Regions from separate parts of the Oceanobacillus locisalsi genome, predicted to be linked through region 2. Evidence: riboswitches for the same ligand, from Rfam matches in the RefSeq annotation. Region 2 holds a riboswitch; each other region holds the start of a gene.
The links. A riboswitch is a leader RNA that binds a small molecule or an ion and turns the genes downstream of it on or off. The one in region 2 is predicted to bind thiamine pyrophosphate.
Positions count from the first base shown of each region.

Region 1 (3,274 bases), on a different contig from region 2:
TACAGAATAAGCTCTTTTCAGCAACAGCGCACTATATTTCCGATGAATGGAGTATATATGACGTTGAATTGTGTTTATTCTACCCCCAATAATTCTTTCAGCTCGTTCAACTTTGATTTCGATAGCGGGACTTCAGAGCTTTTTTTATCAACAAGAGATAAACTGTAGCTGTTTCTCGTCCAGGTAATCACTTCTCTTATTTTTTGAAGATTCACAATATAGGAGCGGTGACAACGAAAGAAGCCTTGATGGGACAGACGCTGTTCCAATTCTTTTAGGGTAAGCCCTGTCGGAAATCCTTCTCCGCGGGTATAGAGATAGGATTGTCCATCCTGGCTTTCGATATAATCAATTTCCTGTGGATCAAATAAAATGATTTTATCTTCTACTTTTGCGGAGATTTTATTTATCTGGAAAGCCTGCTTTATTTGGACCGTGTCTTCCGCTGTTTCCTCTGTATCTATTTCTAAGGATGTTAAACGTTCATTCTTCTCTGATTCGACTTCCATTTGCTTTATCCCCTGTTCATCTAAACGATAGACTGTGTCCGCAATCGTGATGGCGCTCTCTGTACTTGTTGTTAAAATCAGCACCGCCTTCTGTTGATTCTGCAGAAATTCGACAAATTGATGCAGGACGCGCTTTGTTTCTAAATCCATATTTACTTCAGGCTCTTCAAAAATCACCACTTCCGCTTCCTGCATTAATATTCTTCCAAACTGAACACGCCGCTTCTCAGAGCGATGAAGCTGATGCATCTTCCATCTCGCTTTTTCCTCTAATTGAATTTGCAAAAGTACTTCTTTTACAGAAACCTTTCTTTGATATAAAGAGCCAATAAATTTCAAATATTCCTGCACTTGCATTCGTTCGTAAATCCCTTCTTCATACCAGCAAACACCTAAACAGGAAAAGTATTTCTGTTTATCCTCCTGTAATGTTTGATGCTGAACCTGAATCGTTCCATTTCGTACATTTTCTTTTCCGGTAATCATCTGCAGCAACACGGAACGAATATTAACAGTTGATTGAATTGCTTTTATTTCTCCAGCTTTTACTTCTATATCTATCTTAGGGAACAATGTCTGGTCTCCCTGACGATATTCCATACCATTTATTTTTAGCATCCTTCATACCTCTTCCTGTCAATATATCATTATGAACTTGCAGTTTAATTATTCATTCATGACAAACTGCTTCATCTTTGATAAAGTAGAATCAAAGAAAATTATGAAAAGCAACTACTAGGGGAGCCCAACATGGCGGGCTGAGAGGAAAGCATGCTCACTTTCCGACTCTTATAAACCTGATCTGGTTAATACCAGCGTAGGGAAGTAGTCAATCAACGTATGATTACTCTCAGTATACCAAATCAGGCTTCCCGACAAAGCCTGATTTTTTTATTTTATAAAGTAGTTCCTTTTTTATTTGTCCAAATAAAAGGAGATGATGAAATTGAAAAATCGCACACGTTTATTAACGATGATGGCTGTTCTCGTAGCTATTGGAACGATTGGCTCTCAATTGCTCTGGTTTCCTGCAGGTGTCGCCAGAGCCTACCCGGTCCAGCATGCCGTTAATGTCATTGCCGCCATTTTGCTCGGGCCGGGTCCCGGAGTAATTGTTGCATTCATGATCAGCTTGCTCAGAAACCTTTTAGGACTGGGAACATTGGTTGCATTTCCCGGAGCGATGATTGGCGCTTTTGTTGCCGGGGTATTGTATAGGAAAACGTATAAATATCCGATGGCGGCCTTAGGAGAAATAATTGGTACTGGCATTATCGGTTCTTTCTTCGCTGTTCCTATCGCTAACTTACTTATGGGAAGTTCTGCAGGAGCTTTTGCCTTTATTCCGCCATTTATTGTAAGCAGTGTTTCCGGTGCATTAATCGGGTGGTTGTTAGTCAGCCGTCTCCCGTCACGCCAATTTTCTTTAACAAAATAAATCTTTTATTCTATGAAGGAGGTTTTTATCATGAAACCGATTCGTTGTGCATTAACCATTGCTGGTACTGATCCTAGCGGCGGTGCTGGTATACAAGCCGATTTAAAAACATTTCAAGAATTAAAAACTTATGGAATGTCTGTGATTACTTCCGTTGTAGCACAAAATACAACAGGAGTCCGCTCCGTTGAGCATATGCCGCTTTCCATGATTGAAGACCAGCTAGACGTCATTATAGAAGATATGCCGATTCATGCGATAAAAACAGGTATGATTGCAAGCAAGCCAATGATGGAATTAATCGTTAAAAAGTTAGAACAAGTCGATGCTCCATATGTTATGGATCCAGTAATGGTCGCTACCAGCGGAGATTCTCTGATAGATGAAGCGGGCCGAAACTATTTACGACAATATCTCCTCCCGTTAACAACCGTTGTAACACCAAATATTCCGGAAGCCGAATTCTTGACCGGATTATCGATTACAACAGAAGAAGATATGAAAGGAGCAGCAAAATATCTTGTTCAAGAATATGGAGTGGATGCTGCTTTAATCAAAGGAGGCCATCTAAAAGGACAAGCAATTGATTTTCTTTATGATGGAAATAACATGCACAGTTATGCTTCTGAGCGTATTGATACGCAAAACACGCATGGAACAGGCTGTACCTATTCTGCTGCTATTGCTGCTTATTTAGGAAAAGGTTATCCGCTCCCAGAAGCAGTGAAGCAGGCAAAAACGTTTGTAACTGCTGCCATTTCAAAATCATTTGAACTCGGAGAAGGAAATGGTCCGACAAACCACTGGGCTATCCGGGAAAATGAAGGGAAGGAGATTATTCATGAATCCTGATATTATCCAGCAAGCCAGAAACAACACCCCGCTTGTTCATCATTTAACCAATCAGGTTGTCGTCAACTTTAGTGCAAATGGTCTGCTTGCTTTTGGCGGCAGCCCGGTGATGGCCAAAGAAATGACAGAAGTCGCAGATATGGCAAAAGCTTCGGATGCAGTTGTTTTAAATATAGGTACAGTTTTAGAAAGTGAAGTTCCTGCAATGATTGCAGCGGGAAAAGTAGCTAACCAAAAAGGGATTCCGGTTGTCCTTGATCCTGTTGGCGTTGCTGCGACCCCATTTCGACAAGAAGTAATCGAAAGAATTTTAAAAGACGTACGCCCAACTGTTATTAAAGGAAATACAGGAGAAATCGCATCCTTGGTTGATACAGACATCCAAATGCGCGGTGTCGATTCTGTCGGCGCGGGAAACGTTGATGACATTGCAGAACAAGCCGGTAAGAAATGGAATACCGCTATCGTGATAACC
Region 1 covers NZ_JBHTKK010000002.1:304,046-307,319, reverse strand. Annotated here, with positions in the region: gene ACFQ19_RS03625 (LytTR family transcriptional regulator DNA-binding domain-containing protein) at 75-1,127, opposite strand; TPP riboswitch at 1,237-1,350, shown strand; gene thiW (energy coupling factor transporter S component ThiW) at 1,450-1,947, shown strand; gene thiD (bifunctional hydroxymethylpyrimidine kinase/phosphomethylpyrimidine kinase) at 1,978-2,799, shown strand; gene thiM (hydroxyethylthiazole kinase) at 2,789-3,274, shown strand, end outside.
Region 1: it holds a riboswitch for thiamine pyrophosphate, as region 2 does, so the genes downstream of both, thiW (energy coupling factor transporter S component ThiW) here and tenA (thiaminase II) in region 2, are expected to answer to the same signal.

Region 2 (3,274 bases):
GTTCCGGCAAAGAGCACGAACCCTGCCAAAGCTAGAATAATCGAAAAAATATACTTAATAATAACACCTTCCTCTCCATGTGATAGTTACTCTTTACCCTTCTTTTTAACTTATAAACTTGGATTCTATCGATATTTCTATTTTTTAATATAATTGTAAAGAAAATGAAAAAATAGAAATATTTTTTGTTCTGTAAAGTCATGTTCTTCTAGCGTATGCGACTATCCATATAAAACTATCGGTTCGTCACGACTAAATCATCGGATGCCAGTGGACGCAAAACAGAAAAAAGTAAATTGTTGCATCAAAAAACGCATTATACTGAATGACAGTTGCCCCACGTGCGCAGCTACTTTAGCCGCTACCGCAGACTTTCCTGCACCACTTCCTTCATCCAGAGATACCGCCAAAGGCTTGGTTCGCCCTTCTAGACGTGTTTGTATAGCGGTTACAATTTGCTGCACAGCTTCTTTTGGTATTGATGTTTATCTCCCGCTGGATCCAATAGAAATATCTAGACGGAATATTATATTTATACTATACAACTTGTTTTTCACTTAAAGCTTATTCATTTCTTACTTTCAGAAAACCAGTTTTCAAATGTATAAGCCATTTCCCAAAAGCGGAGTTCATACTCTTTTGCTATAATAAATTGTTCTTTAACTTTCTCCTTTTCCCTGTCGCTCATATCTTCAACGAGGGTATTGAGCAAATCAATCATGTCATTCGTTGAATCTTGGAATCTGTCACTTGCATACATGTTAATCCAGTTACGATAAATTTCCAGATCTGGTGTTGCATGCTCATTCTCTTTTCCGATGTCCGCGTATAACCAATAGCACGGTAATATTGCCGCAATGGTATGTGCCAAATTTCCAGACATTGTTGCCCGATATAAATGCGACGTATATGCATAAGCAGTTGGAGCTGGTTTAAAATTATCCATGTCCTCTTTTGTAATATGTAATATCTTCGCGTGTTCGTTGTGTACAGTTAATTCCGCTTCTGCTGTAAAACGCGCTTTATCTGCTAAAAGAGCAGTTAGTTTAAAATCTTCTGCTTGGGATGCAGCAATCGCGTGCACCTTACCATAATGTTTTAAATAGTAAATATCTTGCAGAATATAGTACTTAAATGTTTCCAGCGGTAAATCTCCCTTTACAATACCTTGCACAAATGGATGATTTAAACTTTTCTCCCAGCTTTCTTTCGTTGCATGACGTAATTCCTCTGTAAATTTCATAAAAATTCCTCCCTTTCATCTTTTCTAAAGACGAGCGGAAGGAATATTGACATATAAAATATACGCACATAAAAATAGCGTGTGATTGCTGCTTATTCCACTTCCCTCCGCCGGCCTTAACCAGATCAGGTTCTAAGGGTGCTAAATGTACATTTATCTCAGCCGTTATGGCGCCCCTGGTAGAAAATTTGAATTATTCGATTATCTATTATGGTAACAAAACAAAATGGCAAGTCAAGTTTATGAAAGTACTTGTTTTATCCACTTCTTCATTTCGCTGTTTTTGTATATCTTGGCATTGCTTTATAATATACGCTATTACAAAATGGAGGAAATCCCTATCAAATTTCTAACGTCTCTATATGTTGGTTGGGGGTAACACAATGAGCAAGCTGAGAAATTAACAAAACGATTTGATAGAGAAACCTCATAACTGAATGATAATGATTATCATTGTCATTGTCAATGTATAATGCCAATATTTTTAATTTATTTAAAAAAAGGAAGTACATAATTGATTTCTTATGAAACAAATTACATACTCCCCCCTTCATAGTTCAGATTCAACGTCAACAAACTCTCGCAATAGCGGTGATTACTTCCATAAATTCTTTTTTATTCGAGTTCTTTCTCTTCCACCTCACCCGTTTCTTTATCTACCAAATACCAGCCTATCGTGTTTGTCATCTGCACCTCATCATCTTCTCCTGCATATACAAATGCTTGAATATTAAAATACCCATCTTCATCTTCATGGACCATGGTTTTCACATCTTCCCGAGAAACGTCTTCATGCTCATCCACATAATCAAACACTGCGCTTGTAGCATCTTCTTCTGTCAATTCGGTATTTTCCTCTTGCTCGCTTGTATCCGATGCCTCTTTGGATGAGTTATTATTATCTTCTGCGTTATTTGTATTGTCGCTTCCTTCCTCCAACAATGGGTAAACGGAAATAACCTGGTCTGTTTCGTTCACAAGTTTAAGTTCCTCGACTTGAAAGTCAAGTGCAGCTAATTGAAGGACTTGTTCAAAATCTTCACGCTCTTGTTGAGACGCTTCTGCTCCGTCATTGATATGATACGTTACAGTGGCTTGATCCTCATCAATCCTTGCTTCTTCGATTTCCAAGCCTTCGTAAATCCCGGAGCGATAAGACCCGTCATCGTTCGTGGCGGTAGTCATCGCTTCAACAGTCTGCCCGAAATCAAGCAATTCGCCATCCTCCGCAAAGATTTCTTCTTCCGCTACAGCGCCGCTTATATAAGTGTGTTCCCCTCGCTCTGTTTCTTCTGGAGACATAACATAGTATCCACGATTGGGCTCTTGTTCGATGTCAACAGGATCCTGCCATTGATTTTCAGCAAAAACCAGTCCTCTCTCTCCATCCTGATTAAAAAGATTAAATTCATCTAATCCATATCGGAAACCGATCTCATTTAACGCTTCCCAAAACATCGCTGACTCCGTCGATGCCATACTTAAATCATCATCTTCGTTAAAATATAAATTTGCCTCTGTTCCATCGACCTCAAAATTAGTTGTAGCAGAGAACAAGTCACGTTGCGAAGGATCACTTTCCATTAATGATTGATGTATACGCTCCTCCCGTGTCATCTCATCCGCTGTCCGTGTGAAGTAAAGCAATAAATCTGTTCCATCCAGCCACTCGGCATGAATCAGGTAATCACCGGAGACTTGTTCTTCTGTATACTCCTGTTCTTCTGCTTCGTTATCGGAATGGTCGTTTGCCTCCTCGTTTTCCGCCGGGTTCTCATCAGATGCAGCGCCCTCCTCTGGGTTGTTTGATTCTGTCTCATTTACATCTTCCTCTGAATCTGCCTCATTGTTTGACGGTGTTTCATCTGCAGAATCTGTTTCATTTGTATTATTGCATGCCGCCAATACGAAACTAAATAAAAACAGTCCGAAAACAACGCCTATTTTTTTCAAAATACCCCCTCCAAAATCATGGCTTCGTTATTAGAACTATTCCCGGGATTTAAAAAATAAAACTGTGTTTGTTTTTTT
Region 2 covers NZ_JBHTKK010000029.1:4,816-8,089, forward strand. Annotated here, with positions in the region: gene ACFQ19_RS17635 (LysM peptidoglycan-binding domain-containing protein) at 1-17, opposite strand, end outside; gene tenA (thiaminase II) at 569-1,243, opposite strand; TPP riboswitch at 1,329-1,431, opposite strand; gene ACFQ19_RS17645 (hypothetical protein) at 1,859-3,196, opposite strand.

Region 3 (3,274 bases), on a different contig from region 2:
TCTTAATGCAGTAATAATTTGCTTGGTAATTAATTCCTGTTTTCCGGATGGCGTTATGATTTCTGCTGAAACACCGGAATAATCGTCATAAAATAATTCTACTTGCACATTATCCGGCTCTATTTGTTGTTTTTCACCAATGTATACACATATAGCAAGCACAATATCCTCTTCAGGAATAATAAGTTTTTGCATACCCCAAATTCCTCCTGCATATAGTTGAAAGGCTACACTTTTGTCAGCCTCTAGTAATAATGCCAATTGCATTCTATTCTACTATAAACTCCCTATAAGCATGAAGTAAGAAGTGCTTATTTAGGAAGTTTCGCATATATATTATATCACTGTCTCTGTTTCATGCACGAATGAGAGTGATGATAAAATAAAAACAGCTGTACTTAACTCGTAACAGCTGCTTCTATAATGGAAAAGGATGCTTGCTGGCAATCGATTTGAGCCAACCTTCCATAAGGAATAAGTGCTTTTGGTTCGGTATGTCCGAAAGAAACATTATATAGGACAGGAAGATCTGTCAGCCCGTTCTCTGCTAAAACGGATAATATCACTTCTTTATACGCTTCATAATGCACCTCTCCATAAGGTTTGGCAAAAATCATTCCATTTGCTTGCTGGAGTATCCCTTGGGCTGCATAATTTCTGAGCCATCTTTTTATTAATTCAGGGTCTGACTTTTCTTCCGATGTTTCCAAAAAGAGAATGCTATTCTCCCATGCTTCCGGCTGCGGCCAGATGATAGTTCCTTTCGCAAACTCAAGCACTTCGATACAGCCGCCAATAAGGTTTCCTGTGACGATCCCATTTCCTTGCAGGAGTTCATAACCTTGGTCAGGAAGCATTCTCCTGGCAATGTTTTTATTAGAAATATCCCATTCGAGAAATTCACTAGTCCATTTTTCCGGCGCGGGAATATCATCGACTGCTTTCGCTTGGAAAAGCGTGTTTTGAATGGCCTTCACCGTATAATCATCCATCGCCACATTTTCTGCAAAATCAGTCATGATTGCTGGTCCGTAAAAGGAGGATAGGCCTGCATGAAAGCAGAATAAATGAGCAATCGTCGTATCAGAAAATCCCATAAAAATCTTGGGATTTTGTCGGATAATCTCAAAATCTATATAAGGAAGAAGACGAATACTGTCATCCCCGCCAATAGTAGAGATGATTGCTTTGATTTCAGGATCAGCGAATGCCGTCATGAGATCTTCAGCGCGTGCCTCGGGATGCTCATCGATATACGTTTCTCCTTTTAAACTGTTAGGCATTGGAACGACTTCGATCCCAAATACGGTTTCTAAGCGTTCCACACCTTGCTGGTAGCGCCACCTTAAGGAGGGCTCGCCTGCTCCTCCCCAGGAGAGGCTGACAGTTGCTACTTTATCTCCGGGAGATAATTTTGGCGGCTTGATCAACATATAACATGCTCCTTTCTTTGTGATTTATAAATACTTATTCGATATACACAGATAAAATCCTTTATTTTTGCAACAACGTATTTGATGTCCTAGTTTTTTGATGCGGAATGATTTCATTCGTACCATCCTTTTGTTTTAGGATTGCTTTACGCTTACATATACTTATGATAATCTGAAAGGGATAAACAAAATACGCAAAGAATCCACTAGGGGTGCTGACAAAGCTGAGAGAGGCAAATGGCCTTGACCCTTATTAACCTGATCTAGTTTGTACTAGCGGAGGGAAGTGGTCGGGATATGCCTATAGGCAATGAACCAACCTTTTCTGCCGCTTTCTATATCAGGAGGCGGCTTTTTTGCGTGCAATCAAAGAAGGAGGAGCGCATATAATATGACATTCACAGAACGTATCCGTCAGTCTGCAGATTCGATTTGGGAAAAAAGTCATCAACATCCATTTGTACAGGGAATTGGTAATGGGACACTTGATATCGAGGCATTTAAATTTTACATGTGTCAGGATTACAAGTATTTAATCGAGTACTCCAAAGTAATCGCGATGGGGACAGTGCTTGCCAAAGATTTAGATACAATGTCCGGATTTGCTAAATCACTCGATGAGACCTTGAATTTTGAAATGGATCTTCACCGTCAATATGCCGAACGTCTCGGGATTTCAAAAGAAGCGTTGGAAGCTACCGTGCCTGGTCCTGTAACGCTCGCCTACAGCAGCAATATGCTTGCAGAAGCGCAGAAAGGTTCTTTAGCATCCTTGATTGCGGCCATTTTACCATGTGCCTGGAGTTATTATGAAATTGGACTAGAGCTGGCAAAAAAGCCTGGTGCCCTGGAACATGAACAGTACGGAGAATGGGTGAAAATGTACAGCTCTGATGAGTTTGGTTCTATTGGCAAGTGGCTGATAGAAAAATTGGACGAACTGGCAAAAGGGTGTACGGAAGCAGAGCTAGATGATTTAGAAGCTATTTTTCTAAATACGAGCCGCTATGAATATATGTTTTGGGACATGGCATATAATCGCGAAAGCTGGCCAGTGTAACCCGGTTGATTAGTTGTTCAGCTGATTGAATGATTAGAAATGATATGAGAAAGTAAAGGGGAGGTGTTTTGACATTGTGATTCATGCAGGATATCGATGTAAAGACACGCTCAAAACCAAGAAGGTAAATAGTAAAATCAAGGAAAGTTGGCGATTCAGATGAACAATACAGAGAACCCCTCCCGTATTTTAGCTAAAAGAATGGTAATTGGGATTGGTTTTGCCATTTTGTTGAGCGGTATATTGAGTAAACTCTTTTCATTTTTATTTTAAAATTGGAAAAGCATATTCATGTCGTTTTGCATGAAGGAAAGAAAATACAAATAAATTGCTGTCTTTCTTTGTAAGCGATGTTATTCAGTCAGATAAAATTCAAAAAAGTAAAAAAGTTGGATAGACAATACATGGATTCATGGTAAAATAAAGAAAAAGTACGGAAGTCGGGTGAGAAAGATGAAGCTTTGGTGGAGAAGAATAGCAGTTGTATTTATAACGATTTTAACGTTAGGAATTTACTCACCGACCAATCTGCTGGAAGTAGATGCAGATAAACGGAGTGACAGCAATATATCTTCTTCATCAGATATCGAAACAGCATCTGTCCTTAAAGAGACCACCCAATCCTATATTGTTGAAGATGCTAGACAAGCCTATCTGAAGCATCTTCAAAAAGAAGCAAAAGCATTGAGTCTGGAGAAGTTTGGACCCAAAATTACGGATAAGGTAGAGGGAGAATTTGCTGCGGTTATTTTTCCGCAAATGGAAACCATGCTGGCTGATC
Region 3 covers NZ_JBHTKK010000001.1:321,244-324,517, reverse strand. Annotated here, with positions in the region: gene ACFQ19_RS01430 (DUF2653 family protein) at 1-195, opposite strand, end outside; gene ACFQ19_RS01425 (S66 family peptidase) at 399-1,433, opposite strand; TPP riboswitch at 1,632-1,735, shown strand; gene tenA (thiaminase II) at 1,825-2,493, shown strand; gene ACFQ19_RS01415 (YpjP family protein) at 2,947-3,274, shown strand, end outside.
Region 3: it holds a riboswitch for thiamine pyrophosphate, as region 2 does, so the genes downstream of both, tenA (thiaminase II) here and tenA (thiaminase II) in region 2, are expected to answer to the same signal.